DNA from 4 places in the Peribacillus sp. NPDC076916 genome. Region 1 is predicted to be linked to each of the others. Evidence: riboswitches for the same ligand, from Rfam matches in the RefSeq annotation. Region 1 holds a riboswitch; each other region holds the start of a gene.

Region 1 (3,938 bases):
ACCCCGATCGTTTGGCCATATGTGAATTTCACTTCTGGATACTTTGTTTTCCCATCCTCTATTTCAGCTGGGATATGTAATTTCGAATGTCCTGCATGCAACAAAATGATCGGTATGACGATAACTTCAGAAGCCCCTCGTTTTACACAATTATCAATGCCTTTGGATATATTCGGTGCCGCAAATTCCAAGAAGCACGTTTCTACAAGGAAGCGCCCATCCAATGCCGGAATCATATTTTCAATAAAATGAAGGACTTCTTCGTTTCCCGAAGCCAAGCGGCTTCCGTGTCCTACGAACAAAACTGCTTTCATTTATTTTCCCCCTCTTGATTAGTCTTCACAAGGCGCAGGCTCTATGTTTATTTTGGGAGCGATGTCCTGATAAGAAAAATTCTGTATCTTTTTCGAACGTTTGAAGTATTTAAAAAGCCGCTCATTTGGATGGGCATTTTGCTTATACTCCGTGACAATATCAGTAATCAGTTCAACAAGCTGTTCAGGTTCAATGCCTTCCGCAACAGGCTGACCTGGATGGGCTGTTCTTCCAACCGGTTTAGCTCCAAGAAATAAGTCAAACTTCCCTTTTCGAAAGACAATCCCGATATCATCCATCACAGCACTATAACAAGCCATTCCACACCCATTAAAACCGATGTTAAGTTCCTTTGGCATTTTCATTCCGCCAAGCACCCGATGTATTTCATCCGCATAAGGAATGGATTCGGTTTTTTCACCATCACAGAAATCACATGCTTTTAATGTCAGTACATCTCCAATCGGTGATAATAGAAAGTTTGCTGATTGCAATTTCCCCGTAATGACTTCCGGATCCATTGTCGGAATCTTTAATACGATTTTATGATTTGGCGTGTATTCCATCGTGCCCTTTTCCCCGACAACTTCCGCAAGTGTCATCATTTGTTTGGGAGTGAATTGTTTATTCGCCACACCTGGACTAACGGCAAGTTCGAATACCGACTCCATTTTTTGCTGAACGATCGGCTCAAAGGATTGCTGAACGGTTTGCCCCTTGACTCTTGACAGTGCTTCCATTGCCATTTCAAAGGAATCTGGCTTCTTTTCAGGTGCTTTTGTAAGTAATCCAACTCCTCCAGAGGATTCGGTGAAGGCTTCTTGATCTAATGCCCACGGTTCCGCTTCTTTTTGCAGACGCTGATGCGGCTTCAATGGTTGCTTTTCCGAATTCAAAGTATATTTCCTCTGATACCCTCTTGGTGTGATGATTTTGTCATCATATAAAAAGGTGGATGAATTACCAATAATAACGGTGGTCAACATTCCAATATCGTGATTCAACATATCTTTCAAATTGGTTATGACAATATCCTGCCTATCTCGATATGCACTTTTCACCAACCCGACAGGTGTATCGGGCGAACGGTAGCTAAGGAGAATGTTCTGTGTTTCAACAATTTGTCTCGTCCGCCTGCCGCTGCGCGGATTATACAGGGCAATGACAAAGTCTGCCATTGCAGCTGCTTCAACCCTTTTAGCGATCAGTTCCCAAGGAGTTAAATGATCACTGAGGCTGATTGTACACGAATCGTGCATGACTGGTGCCCCAAGTAAAGATGCACAAGAGTTTATTGCAGAAATGCCAGGAATGACTTCAATGCCCACTCCAGTTTCTTCTTTCCAGCCTTTTTCAATCAATACTTCATAAACCAACCCAGCCATCCCGTAAACTCCAGCATCCCCGCTGGAGATTACCGCAACTTTCTTACCCAGCTCCGCTTGTTTCACTGCTTCCTGAGCACGTGATACCTCTTCAGTCATCCCCGTACTAATAATCGTTTGATCTGTAAGCAGTCCCTGAATGAGTTCAACATAAGTTTTATAACCAATGATGTAGTCACTTTCTTGAAGGGCTTCGACAGCACGTTTGGTAATGTGTTCAAAATTCCCTGGTCCAAAGCCCACGACGAATAATTTACCGTTTGTACTCATTAAGACATCTCCTTTCACGCTTTGTTCTTTGAAATACCCGTATGAGCAGGAAAATTTGGATTGGGTGCCATTTCCCCATCATTGAATTGGTAGATCATTTGTGGAACAAACTCCCCATCATCGATATGGCTGACAATTTGGCGACCGAAATCAGGTGTCTCCACTCGATACCAGTTTCCTTGAGGATAGGCAATCACAACGCAGGCATCCTTACATCTTCCGTTACACCGTGTCCTGGTTGTATGGATTTTCATGTCCAGTCCTTTGGAAGTAATTTCATCGCGAATCGCCTGGGTTACTTCTTCCCCGCCCTTTTTCATACAGCTGCTTCCATTACAAATCAACAGATGTGTATTTGTACCCATTAAGTTCCAAGTAGTCATGTTCTTCCTCCTGCGTTCAGGGAAAAGGCAAAATAAAAAACCTTAACATAAGAGTCAAGGTTTAAAAAAACTATATGGATGAGGAGCCCCAGGCAAGAATGCCCAATCTCCCAAAATCGTCATAGTCCTTCTACCTTTCCCTCCGAAAAGTATCATGCAATTTTAAAAGCAGGTTTCCTGGCTTACGCTTCATTTTACCTTGTCCCTTCCCGGCAACAATGCCAGTGGCTATCGACAATTTCATCAGCGTTTACAGTAGCGGGGGCTGCATCGGATTTTCACCGATTTCCCTATTATCCCTTGCTTATTCACACAAGGGCACTTTTAAAATGAAATATTTGGTTTTATTATACATTTCTAACTAACTTTATCTATCATATAACAACTTTATCAAAATTCAATAGTTTATTCCGACTGTTTAGAAAAGTTTAATAGTGTATATCCTGTCAACAAGCCTTTCCTTGCAACAAATTTAGTCAAAAAAAAAAAGATAGTGTAGCTGGAATTATTTCTTTATGGTACACTATACGAGAATTTTCTAAATAATTACATAAGTTTTATGGTGTTGAATTTTTCGGAATTCAGCTTAAAAGGGAAGCCGGTGAAAATCCGGAGCGGTCCCGCCACTGTAAAGGGGAGTCCTATTACTTTAACTATTCCACTGTCAAATGAGATGGGAAGGATGTAATGGGATGATGAACCAAAGCCAGGAGACCTGCCATGAAGCGTGAAACTGTTTCAACCTACGAGGATGGGTGTGCGGATCAGGCAGAAAGGCCCATGGTTGGTTTATGCTGCAAAATTCCTGTTCATTACGCACTTCTTTCCTTTGAGAGAAGTGCTTTTTATGTTGGGCGCGCCTTTCTTCTCAAGATTGATCAGAAAAATTAAAAGTTTTGAAAGGAGAAAGAATGAAAAGAACCAATTGGAAGACCATTTATTTTGTCATTTTACTGCTTTTCGTTCCAAAACGGGCAATGGCCATGCATATCATGGAGGGCTTTTTACCCATTGAATGGGCTATATTCTGGTGGGCCGTGACGCTTCCATTTTTAATCCTGGGTTACCGGTCCATTAGATCCAAAGTAAGGGAAAACCCAGAAACAAAAATGATGCTTGGCTTATCGGGTGCATTTGTATTCATTTTATCTGCCCTAAAGATTCCTTCCGTTACCGGAAGTTCGTCACACCCTACCGGAGTTGGTTTGGGCTCCATTTTATTCGGACCATTGGCCATGAGTGTCGTTGGCTCCATCGTTCTGTTATTTCAAGCCGTTTTACTGGCTCACGGAGGATTGACGACATTAGGGGCCAATGCATTTTCCATGGCCGTTTGCGGACCGCTCATTGCTTACTTCGTCTTCAAGGGCGCAACTAAATTAGGTTGGTCCTTTTCATTTTCCGTGTTCTTGGCTGCTGCTTTTGGAGATTTGGGAACCTATGTGGTAACTTCCATTCAACTTGCTCTTGCTTTTCCATCCGAGGTAGGAGGGTTCATGGCCTCTTTCAGTAAATTTGCAGGGATTTTTGCCCTGACCCAAATTCCCTTGGCAATCAGTGAGGGGTTATTGACAGTCGTCGTGAT
Region 2 (3,938 bases), on a different contig from region 1:
GTGAGACCGTCTCTTTTACTGTATAGGAGAAAGCTAATGAGGAATGTTGAGGGAGCACAGCAATGACCTGTGCAAGTTGTTTTGACGAATAATCCTTCAAATCCCTACCTCTAATGCGTACGCTTCCGCCTTTATAATCGAGCACCCCGCTAAGCATGCTTAAAAGCGTCGTTTTTCCGCTGCCATTTGGACCAAGAATCCCGAATAATTCCCCTTTATGTACATCAAAAGAGACAGAGTCCAAAACAGCTTTGTTATGATATCCACCTGTTAACCCTCTTACTTCAAGCATCCGTTTTTACCCTTCTCTCCGTCTCTTTAATAAAATCAGCGCAAATGCAGGTGCCCCGATAAGTGAGGTGATCACCCCGATCGGCAGTTCCGATGGGGCAATGATCGTTCGTGCCACAAAATCCGCCAATATTAAGAATCCGCTTCCTACCAACAATGACAACGGAAGTAGATGTTTATGGTCAGGCCCCCAAATCTTTCGGACAAAATGAGGAATGACCAATCCTACAAAGCCAATCGCCCCTGAAACGGCAACGGCTGCCCCTGTCAATGTCGAACCGGCTATCAAGATCCACATTTTCCGCCGCTTAACATTCACACCTAAGTGCTTTGCCCGGTCTTCCCCGAAAGTCATCGCATTCAATTCACTTGTATTCATGATCAAAATCAATGATCCAATGATAAAAAACGGCAAAATGATTGCAATGTAATTCCAACCTCGCATTGAAACGCTTCCCATCAGCCAGCCGATGATTTGTCTTAATTCATCACCCGTCAGCGCAATCATCAATGAAATGAAGGCACTTAAAAATGAGCTGAAAATGATTCCCGTTAAAATGATCGTTTCCACTTTCATCGATCGATCCATTTTTTTTGCGAAAGTAAGTACGCAAAGCATCGTGAGCACTGAGCATAAGATGCTCAATGCCGGAAGAGTATATAAACCGATGAACGGCAGTGAAATATTCAAGAATATTGTCAATACGGCGCCGACCGATGCTCCTGATGAAATACCCAATGTGTAAGGATCAGCGAGCGGGTTCCGGAGCAGTCCCTGAAAAGCCGCACCCGCAATCGCAAGTGATGCCCCGACTAAACCCGCAAGCAATACGCGCGGCAGGCGGATGTTCATCACGATATTCGTAAGCATCACATCCGGATCAGCAGAAATCGGCAAATGGAAAATCTCCTTGCCGATTATTTGTATAAGTACGGGAATCGGTACTGGCACCGAACCAAAGGAAATGCCTATCGTCATCGCGAATAACAAAATGAACAACGCAATCAAATAAGCAAACGCCCATTTAGTTGTCAAATTGGTTCGGATAGACTGATTTGGCAAGTTCCTCTACTCCCTCTATTAAACGTGGACCGGAACGGGTCACCAAGTCTGAATGGACATCAAAGACTTGGCCATTCTTAATAGCATTTACGCCTTGCCATCCTTTTCGGCCCGTCACTTCACTCACTGAATCTTTCGTATAGTAACCATACGTTGTAATGATGACATCCGGATTTGCAGCAATCATCGACTCTTCATCAATTTTTGCCCACCCGTCCAATTCAGCAGCAGCATTATCCGCTGATATAATGTTAAGCATCTCATTCATGAAAGTATTTTTTCCTGGTGTGTATATTTCTGGTGAAGGCGAAACTTCCACTAAAACGGTCTTCCTATCCGCTTCCTTTATGGATTTGGCCTTTTCTTGAATGTCCTTGAGCTTCGTTTTCATATCCGTAATGATTTCTTTTGCCTTATCATGTTCTCCCGTTGCCTGTCCAATCATTTCAATAGACTCATAGACTTGGTCAAAACTTTGTGCATCATTGACTACAAGGACATCTATTCCAGCATCCTTAAGTTGCTGTAAACCCTCATTTGAATTATGGGCACTTGATGCATGTGCAAGAACAAGATCCGGTTTCATGGAGACAATCAGCTCCGTGTTCATTTCCATTCCGCCAACTTTTTCAATTTCTTTCGTTTCTTCCGGGTAATTATCATTATCGGATACACCAACGACATTTTTACCCAAACCAAGTGCAAAGACCACTTCCGTATTACTTGGTATCAACGAAACGATTTTCTTCGGTTTTTGTTCTATCGTCACTTTTTCCCCAGTTGCATCTTTAATCGTAATCGGGAAAGCTTCGTGTTGAGCATGATTCGTTTGCTGCTTTTCTTTTCCTTCATCAGTAGTGTCACTGCAGCCGACCATCATGCCTGCAACAAGCAACATCAACAGTATCAGACCAAAAATTTTCTTCATTTTCATTCCCCACAATCTTTTTATTTAATTTCTTTCCACTTAATAATCCCGGAAGATGCCCCAAAACAAAAAGCACCTCCCGTTAAACGGAAGGTGCTTGCATGGCAACAATTTCATTACGGACTTCTTTAGGGTCTGCCACACACCTTCCCATCCGCGTAGGTTACAGGTGTACGAATTTTGGCAGGTCTCCTGGCTCATGGTCATCGTCAACGGCACCTTCCCATATCTCATACAGTGGTACACAGCCGTCAGCTCCCATTTACAGTGGCGGGACCGCGTTGGCATTTCACCAACTTCCCTTTTAAGTCATTAAGACACCAAATCGTTCTTATGTATATAATTTTCACTGCCTTCATTATACACCATGTAAGAATCGATTATTATATGATTTTTCTGAACAAGTTCGAAATGACCCGTCCACCTTCAATGATTTGAAGAATTTTCAATTAGTGACGCAAACCCATCGACTGATAACCCGGGTGAAATCCGAACTCTATGCAGGGCATGCATCCCTTGGTCCCTTGAAGCTCCCCCAGGTTCGGTGGTGACTGCCATCTTGTATCCCGCTTCTTCTGACAGCGCTAGACTCTCTTCATTATACCGGCCAACCGGATAGGAGAGCACTGTCGTGTCCTGGTCGAGCATACGGTCGAATAGCTCTTTCGACTGAACCATTTCCGCTTCTTGCTGCACTGCCGTCATGCGGTTCAGCTCCAAATGGTTGATAGTATGGCTTTCGATCGAAATCCCATTCCTGCTCATCTCCACCATTTGATTTTCAGTCAGGTGATGACCTTTATCAATGGACTTCCCGATCATGAAGACAGTTGCTTTCATATCATTTTCCTTTAATATCGGGAAAGCCTCCGTGTAGTTATCTGTATAGCCATCATCAAAAGTAAGCCAGACGCACTTCTCACTTGGCATCCGATTCTCGGTTAAAACGAGGAATGCTTCTTCAGGGGATAATGTATAGTAACCATTCTCCCTAAGCCAAACCATCTGTGCTCGGAATTCCTCAATTGGAACCCGAAGTCCATTCCCTTCAGAAATGCTGTGATACATCAAGATTGGAAGCTGTACCGCGGACTTGGCCATTATCCAGTCTCCCGTATCGATTTGGCCATCCAAATCCTGACCGGTCCCATTCTCGGCCGCTTCCACCACTTCAATGTCATCTTCCGCAATCGGTGCAGCCGTTTTTATGCCTATACCCTCTACAATCCTTTGTGAACAACCAGGTAAAATTAAAATCCCCAGCAATGCCACCATCCATAAAACTCTATATCTTTTCACTATCATTCCCCTAATTTTTTCTAGTATAATAGTATCAGAATACTATTCGATAATAAAGTATTCCATTTAAAGAATTAATAGGAAAACAAAAGGGCATAGCGACCTGCTGAGCATTTATGAAGATTTTTTTCATAAGTATGTGCTATAAGCTTGAAAAGTTTGCCTATAAGAAATATAATAAATAAGTCGTCGACTTAAATATATGTCCCAGTAGCTCAGCAGGATAGAGCGACAGCCTCCTAAGCTGTAGGTCGTAGGTTCGATTCCTATCTGGGACGCTAATTTCAAAAACCCTGTTACAATGCAGTTTTCTGCATCGTAGCAGGGTTTTTTCTGTGAATCATGGGACCACTAGAC
Region 3 (3,938 bases), on a different contig from region 1:
TAGAAAAGAGTGGGGGAATTCATGGCCTCCCCCTGAAGACGGTGCCTCTCGATGGGAACATCAGTCATTTCCACTTCGTTTTCTTCCCCTGTGATGATGATGACTGCATCGATATCCGTATATTTCTTCAGAGCCCATTGCGAAGATGTGTCAAGTTGTTCCTTCACATTCCCTTGTAACAGGTGGAGGCTTATCTCATCGTCTTCGAGTTCTACATATGGATAAGCACCCACTCTGTATATTTCATCAATCAGCTCTTTCAATAATGGTTTCGTGTTGATATGCCCCCGTATGAGGATTCTCTCTTTTGGCTGTATTTGTATCGAATGATGAATCAGCCTGGCTGCAAGCTTCGTTATTCGCTCATCCTTCATCTGCCTGTCCCTTATTTTTCGAGGTCGCGAAGAGTTTCAAGAGCTTCTTCGACGTGGCCTTTGACTTTTACTTTACGCCATTCTTTGACTACCTTACCAGCCTTATCTATCAGGAAAGTTGAACGTTCAATGCCCATATACTCCTTGCCAAAGTTCTTTTTCAATTGCCAAACATCAAATGATTCAGCCGCTTCATGATTTTCGTCAGCAAGCAGCAGAAAAGGCAATCCATGCTTTTCGATGAACTTTTCATGACGTGCCGCTGGATCTGGGCTGATACCAATAATGACCGCGTCCAATTCCTCGAATTGCTCATTATGGTCCCGGAAATCACAGGCCTCCGTCGTGCAACCTGGCGTCATGTCTTTTGGATAAAAATATAAAACAATGTTTTTCCCCTTAAAATCCGATAGGGAAACCATTTCACCATTGTTTGCAGGGAGTTTGAAATCAGGTGCTTTTTCTCCAATTTTAACAGTCATATTGAACCCTCCATTTCTTTCATTATGGTAAGAGTACCCAATAATCGAAAGAAACACAACTTTCATTTATCCTTCCTATCTTTCTGCTCCAAATCGATAACTGTCCGAATCACGAACGCTGCCGGCAGTGTATACCCGATGAAAGCCTGAATGGTAGCTATCATCCTTCCCATGCCAATCGGGGCTATATCTCCATAACCTACAGAAAACATCGTCATCGCACTAAAGTAAAAGGAAGTCTTCAACTGTTCATAGAAAGTGCCATCCAACCGATTGCCCATATCAAGAATCACCGAATGATTCTGAAGCTCGTATAATAAATAAATCAGTGCAAATCCAACCAATATCGTCGCATATAAATTGCCAAGCCACAGCATATCCTCCAGAGAAAACTTCTTTCCTCCCGACTCAACAAGAAATAACGTACGAATGCTCATCACCATGCAAAAAATGATTCCTGCAATCAAGATGTAGAAAGTCATCCCCAACGCCCCATTTCAATACGCCACTCCCTCTATACATACTCCCTGTCCAAACAATATATTCTTTTTTAGGAACAGACCTTATCCTCATCACCAACACACTCAAAAAACGGATTCTTTTCCCGAATCTCATGTTGACCCTTTTGGTTGGATATGTTAAGGTTGTCTAAATTTTTAAAATAGTTTTTATTTTAAAAATCTTCAACCTGCAAACAGTTTATAAAGGCAGGTTTTGTAAAATTTCATATGTGGAATTAGGTTCCTAATTATAAATTAGGATTAAAAGGGAAGTCCGGTGTAATTCCGGCACGGTCCCGCCACTGTAATGGGAGTGTTAGCGCCATCCAATATGCCACTGATCAACGGATCGGGAAGGCCCGCCGCTAATGATAATCCCTAAGTCAGGAGACCTGCCTATTTCAACAACACTGTTTTAACCTACGGGAGATAGGGAGGTGTTAGGGACCTTATAATTGTAAGTGGCATTCTGCGTGCCTCTTATTTTAAGCATTTCTAACTTTCTCTTTTGACGGTTAGGGATGCTTTTTTTATTGTTCAATAATATGAATTGGGAGGATGGGAATTTTGAAAAGCAGTAGTTTGGGTTACCCTCGAATCGGGGAAGATCGTGAATGGAAACGTACATTGGAAGCTTACTGGTCAGGTAAAATCGATGAAGCGGAATTTACGGCACAACTAAAAGCAATCCGTTTAGGCAACTTACAAAAACAGAAGCGGCGGGGCATTGATATCATTCCTGTCAACGACTTCACTTTCTATGATCAAATGCTCGATATGTCCGTCATGTTCGGTCTTGTTCCTGAACGTTATTCAGCCTATGAAGGCGGTAGCGTTCCCCTTTCCGTCTATTATTCAATGGCTCGCGGAAACAATGATGAAGTCGCTTCCGAAATGACGAAATGGTTCAATACGAACTATCACTATATTGTCCCTGAATTAAAACTGCCACAGCTGACTTTAACAGAAAATAAACCACTTGCAGCATATCGGGAAGCCAAGGAAAAGCTAGGGATTGAAACGAAGCCCGTGTTGATCGGACCTTATACCTTCATCTCCCTTTCCAAAGGCTTCAATAAACAAGAGATCCCTGGCATCATCTTGAGCTTGCTTCCCCTATACACGCAAATCCTGCGGGAGTTGGAGCAAGAAGGCGTGAAGTGGGTACAAATGGATGAACCTACTCTTGTTTCATCCATTTCCAAGGATGATATGCAAACTGTTACTTACCTCTATGAAAAGCTGAATGAAGCAGCACCAAACCTGAACATCATGCTACAAACATACTTTGATGCCGTGGAACACTACCAAGAAGTCATCGAATTAAAAGTCCAAGGAATCGGTCTTGATTTTGTACATGATAAAGGGAGGAATCTAAGTAATCTTGTAGCATTCGGCTTCCCGAAGGACAAAGTGCTTGCTGCAGGTGTGATTGACGGAAAAAACATTTGGCTATCTGATTTATCGAAAAAAATTCAATTGATCGAGACTCTTAAGAAAAAGGTAGCCGAAGACCAAATCTGGCTTCAGCCCTCTTGTTCCCTGCTTCATGTCCCAGTGACCGTTCGTAATGAATCCTCCCTTTCAAAAGAAGTGAAACAGGCCCTCGCTTTCGCTGACGAGAAACTTGAGGAAATCACACTCTTGGTCAAAGGGAATAATCAAGGCTTTGAAGCAATCGCCGAAAAAGTCGATGCCAATAAAATTACGGTTCAAACGTTAGCAAGTTCGAATGCACGGAATCATGGGACTGTACGATCGAAAGTCGAAAAGGTTAAAACCAGGACCGCCGGCCGTCAAATTCCATTTAAAGAGCGTTACCAAAAACAACAGGAATTTTTCAAATTGCCTTTCCTTCCTTCGACTACGATCGGTAGCTTTCCGCAGACACTTGAAGTTAAACAAGCACGCGGGAAATTCAAAAAAGGAGATTGGACCGCTCAGCAATATGAAACATTCGTTAACGAAGAAATCGGCAAATGGATTGAAATCCAAGAAGAAATCGGTTTGGATGTTCTCGTTCACGGGGAATTCGAACGGACGGATATGGTTGAATACTTCGGCCATAAGTTAGGCGGATTCGCCTTTCTGGAAAAGGGTTGGGTCCAATCCTATGGATCCCGCTGCGTAAAACCACCAGTCATCTATGGCGACATCCATTTCATCGAACCGATGACAGTCAGGGAAAGTGTTTACGCACAATCACTGACGAAGAAGGCGGTAAAAGGAATGCTTACAGGTCCTGTTACGATTTTGAATTGGTCATTTGTCCGTGATGATATTTCCAGGCAGAATGTTTGTTATCAGCTGGCGCTCGCTTTGGAAAAGGAAGTCATTGCATTGGAATCTGCTGGAATTAAAATGATTCAGGTTGATGAGCCTGCACTTAGAGAAGGTCTGCCATTGAAAAAAAGCGATCGCGACGAGTATTTGAACTGGGCTGTAAATTCATTCTTGATATCCACATCAAGCGTGGAGGAAACAACCCAAATTCATACGCATATGTGCTATTGCGACTTCAACAGTTTCATGGATGTCATCTCCTCCCTTGATGCCGATGTAATTTCCATCGAAACATCTCG
Region 4 (3,938 bases), on a different contig from region 1:
AGACAACGAAATCGCCGCTTTTACGAACCACAACAACATCTCCATCTTCTGTTTCATATTCATCCGTGATTGTCGAAGGGCTTAAGTTTTGGGCAATCTCCGTGCAAAGGTTAGAGCAATAAATCATACCTTTATGCTTATTGGGATTCTTCCGATTCACTTCATCGCGGTAGAACATATACGGTACGCCTTCTTCCAATTGAGAAATCATGATGCTTTTCATGATGTCCATCGCTTTGATTTTTTCAAAGCTATAGTTTGGAAGTGTGCCATTTTCTGCGGCCTCGACAGCAAGTGCATAATGATTCCTGAAGCTTCCTTCGCCTTTCTTCTCGTCATAAAGATCTTCAAGTGAAAATCCAAGGGTTTGCTTAACGGTATGCGGATCGAAAAGATACCATTCTTTTCTGTCGCGTACAGCTTCCATGAATAAATCGGGTATGCATACGCCTGTAAAAATATCATGGGCTTTTAATCTGTCATCCCCGTTTTGTGTCTTTAAATCGAGGAAGCTCATGATATCTTTATGCCAGGCATCCAAGTAAATCGCGATGGCACCTTTACGTTGCCCCAATTGATCGACACTTACAGCTGTCTGGTTGAATAGTCGAATCCAGGGAGTCGTGCCGGAACTGTTTCCAGAGAAACCCCGGATATCAGAACCAAGCGATCGAACCTTACCGACGTAAAGACCTACTCCGCCGCCAAATTTAGATACTTTTGCTGCATCGTAGTTTGATAGGTAGATTCCGTCAATGGAATCTTCAATTGCGTCGATAAAGCAGGAGCTTAATTGTCCATGTGTTTTACCTGAATTGGAGAGTGTAGGAGTCGCAACGGTCATATAAAGATTGGACATGGCCCAGTATGCTTCTTTAATAAGTTGCAGGCGGTGCTCCGTTTTTTCCAATCGCATGATTTCCATCGCGATGATCATGAAACGTTCTTGTGGCAGTTCGTAGACCTTGTCCTTTTGAGGGCGGGCCAGATAGCGGTCGTTCAATAAGTAGATGCCTATGTACGAGAATAATTTATCTTTTTCCGGATCGATCACCGAACCCAATTCCTCAATTTCCGCTTTCGTATATGAAGATAGCAGTTCCGATTTATAAATAGGATAACGCTGACCTTCTGAAAGCTGGGAGAGTTCCGCGATCAGCTCATAGAATGGGCCATAACTCATGCCTTCATAGCCTCGATTGGCTTGTGCATCCCTATACATTGTATTCAACAGTTCTGCTGCAGCAACGAACGTCCAATCCGGAGCATCGATATCCACACTTTCAAGAGCGAGCTGAATCAGTTTTTTTGATGCCTGTTCTTCGGTTGAGTCACTTTTGCGATCTAGCCATTTTGTAAAACGCTTTTTGAACTTTTCCATATCGAGATGGCCTTCGAATTCCTTTGATAACATCTCGAGCTGGATGGACTTCGCTTCTGTGTCATTTTCACTTATGGTAGAGTTATATGTTTGAGTCATTAATAATCCTCCTTGTTGACTTTCTTCTAAAATAAAAAAACCGCCCAATGAATTGAGCGGATCAAACGATAGAATAAAAGAGCCATGAAAAAATAGCCGTTAAACTATCGTTTCATCATCTCAATCCCCGAAGAATAAGAAACGTGAAAAATTCAAGGCAGGTCTCCTGACTCATGATCATCCTACTTTGAGTCCTTCCCGTATAGAGAGCTATACAGTGGGTTTCTCATTTCGTCACATTTACAGTTGCGGGGACAGTTCCGGGTTTACACCGGATTCCCTTTTCAGCCATCACTGGCACCTTGGATTGTAAAAAATTCTATATATAGTTATTGGTAATGTTTATGTAATCAATATCTAGTATTTCTGCTTATATTATCGTAAGCCATATACGATGATAATTCAACTAATATATTTGAAAAAAACCAACCCTTATCTATTGACAAAGTGAGGGCAGAGTGCGAAGGAATGAAAGAATTTATTGGGGAATGGGTAATTCAAGCGCTGATTTTAGGCGATTTTGTGTTAAAATAAATTGTCTAGTGAAGGTGGCTCTCCCTTATTGCGATGAGGGGATTCGCGGAAAAATATTTAAGAAAAAGGGGATAAAATCTTGGAAAAAGTATTAGTTTTTGGACATAAAAACCCGGATACAGACACAATCTGTTCAGCAATCGCTTATGCAGACCTGAAAAAGCAGTTAGGTATCAACGCTGAACCAGTTCGTCTGGGTGAAGTGAATGGTGAAACCCAATATGCATTGGACCAATTCAAATTCGAAGCTCCCCGCCTTGTGGAAAAAGTCGCAGGGGAGGCTGAAGGTGTAATCCTGGTCGATCATAACGAACGCCAGCAAAGTGCTGAAGATATTGACCAAGTCCGTGTGTTGGAAGTTATCGACCATCACCGTATCGCTAACTTTGAAACAAGCGATCCACTATATTACCGGGCGGAACCAGTTGGCTGTACTGCAACCATTTTAAATAAAATTTATAAAGAAAATGGCATCGAAGTCCCTAAAGCAATCGCAGGTCTTATGTTGTCTGCCATCATTTCCGATTCGTTATTGTTCAAATCTCCTACATGCACGGAGCAAGACGTTGCAGCAGCAATGGAACTGGCTGCCATTGCGGGAGTCGACGCTGAAACATACGGCTTGGAAATGTTGAAAGCCGGAGCTGACTTGAGCGACAAAACGATTGCCCAGCTTATCACGCTTGATGCAAAGGAATTCTCCATGGGGATGGCTAAAGTGGAGATAGCACAGGTCAATGCTGTAGATCCGAACGAAGTCCTTGCTAAGCAAGCAGAATTGGAAGCGGCGATTGGAGAGGTCATCGCTGAGAAAGAATTGGACTTATTCCTATTTGTCGTAACGGATATCTTGACTAATGACTCTGCTGCCTTGGCGCTTGGTAAAGCAGCTTATGCAGTGGAAAAAGCATACGACGTTTCATTAAACAATAACATCGCCGTCTTAGAAGGCGTTGTATCTCGTAAAAAACAAATCGTGCCGATCTTAACGGACGTATTCAGCAAATAATACAGGAAAAGGGGGTGTTCATTAAAAACATGGACATCCTTTTTCTGTATATGCAAAAAAAGACTCAACCACCATTAAGTGTGGTTGAGTCTTTTTTCTTAATTCAAAGCTTCCTTTTCTTTTTCATAGGCAATGACAATCAGTTCTTTGTTGGCTTCCTCGCCAAGTCTGTTTTCAAAGCTTTTCAGTTCATTCAATAAATCCGGTGACAGATTTGCAGCTGTATAATCCTGCTCGGGTGTCATGCTTTTCGCCCCTTTCAAAAGGAAATAATTCATGTTATCTATTTTGTCGGTTTGAAAAGTTTCTATTCAACAAAACTTACTTCTTCAAGATATTTTACTTTCTGATGTGGCGAGTTTTTCAAGCAATAACGAACTTTCTTCATCCAGTCCTTGCACTTGGACAGGTATTCCCAGAAGCTGATATTTAAGGATAACCGTATCAACAGCACCAACTGCTGAAGCATCCCAGATTTTAGAATGGGAAAAGTCGATGACGATTGAATCGGCTTTTTCCTTGAAGTCGAACTTCGAAACAAAGTCCTGGACAGAAGCGAAAAATACCTGCCCGCTGATATGATAAATGGTTTTCTTAGCCTGAATATCTTCCGTTTTCACTACAGCCACTTTAGAAATTTTAGCGGAGAAGAAAATCATGCTCAAGAGCACTCCGGCAAATACCCCTTTTGATAAATCATGTGTATAAAGGACAATGAGGACCGTCACGATCATCACGGCTGCATCCGACTTTGGAGCTTTAGTGAGCCTCTTTAGGGAAGACCAGTCAAAGGTCCCGATTGAAACCATGATCATGACTGCGACAAGTGCAGCCATCGGGATTTTAATAAGGACATCATTCAATACCACGATTAATACCATAAGAAATGCGCCAGCTACAAAAGTGGAGAGCCGC

The links. Region 1 has a riboswitch for cobalamin ahead of ACQKFG_RS19690 ((2Fe-2S) ferredoxin domain-containing protein). Riboswitches for the same ligand answer to the same signal wherever they lie in the genome.
Region 2: it holds a riboswitch for cobalamin, as region 1 does, so the genes downstream of both, ACQKFG_RS16250 (ABC transporter substrate-binding protein) here and ACQKFG_RS19690 ((2Fe-2S) ferredoxin domain-containing protein) in region 1, are expected to answer to the same signal.
Region 3: it holds a riboswitch for cobalamin, as region 1 does, so the genes downstream of both, metE (5-methyltetrahydropteroyltriglutamate--homocysteine S-methyltransferase) here and ACQKFG_RS19690 ((2Fe-2S) ferredoxin domain-containing protein) in region 1, are expected to answer to the same signal.
Region 4: it holds a riboswitch for cobalamin, as region 1 does, so the genes downstream of both, ACQKFG_RS03480 (ribonucleoside-diphosphate reductase subunit alpha) here and ACQKFG_RS19690 ((2Fe-2S) ferredoxin domain-containing protein) in region 1, are expected to answer to the same signal.

What each region holds. Positions count from the first base shown of each region.
Region 1 covers NZ_JBNNIU010000007.1:114,910-118,847, forward strand. Annotated here, with positions in the region: gene ACQKFG_RS19680 (sirohydrochlorin chelatase) at 1-314, opposite strand, end outside; gene cobJ (precorrin-3B C(17)-methyltransferase) at 333-1,970, opposite strand; gene ACQKFG_RS19690 ((2Fe-2S) ferredoxin domain-containing protein) at 1,985-2,353, opposite strand; cobalamin riboswitch at 2,504-2,694, opposite strand; cobalamin riboswitch at 2,897-3,090, shown strand; gene ACQKFG_RS19695 (hypothetical protein) at 3,074-3,244, shown strand; gene ACQKFG_RS19700 (energy-coupling factor ABC transporter permease) at 3,265-3,938, shown strand, end outside.
Region 2 covers NZ_JBNNIU010000004.1:509,174-513,111, forward strand. Annotated here, with positions in the region: gene ACQKFG_RS16240 (heme ABC transporter ATP-binding protein) at 1-292, opposite strand, end outside; gene ACQKFG_RS16245 (FecCD family ABC transporter permease) at 299-1,354, opposite strand; gene ACQKFG_RS16250 (ABC transporter substrate-binding protein) at 1,317-2,288, opposite strand; cobalamin riboswitch at 2,448-2,620, opposite strand; gene ACQKFG_RS16255 (polysaccharide deacetylase family protein) at 2,709-3,581, opposite strand; tRNA gene ACQKFG_RS16260 (tRNA-Arg) at 3,786-3,859, shown strand.
Region 3 covers NZ_JBNNIU010000005.1:4,293-8,230, forward strand. Annotated here, with positions in the region: gene ACQKFG_RS16795 (aminopeptidase) at 1-374, opposite strand, end outside; gene bcp (thioredoxin-dependent thiol peroxidase) at 386-856, opposite strand; gene ACQKFG_RS16805 (potassium channel family protein) at 919-1,338, opposite strand; cobalamin riboswitch at 1,578-1,770, shown strand; gene metE (5-methyltetrahydropteroyltriglutamate--homocysteine S-methyltransferase) at 1,915-3,938, shown strand, end outside.
Region 4 covers NZ_JBNNIU010000001.1:689,564-693,501, reverse strand. Annotated here, with positions in the region: gene ACQKFG_RS03480 (ribonucleoside-diphosphate reductase subunit alpha) at 1-1,480, opposite strand, end outside; cobalamin riboswitch at 1,620-1,800, opposite strand; gene ACQKFG_RS03475 (manganese-dependent inorganic pyrophosphatase) at 2,094-3,023, shown strand; gene ACQKFG_RS03470 (hypothetical protein) at 3,122-3,268, opposite strand; gene ACQKFG_RS03465 (SulP family inorganic anion transporter) at 3,353-3,938, opposite strand, start outside.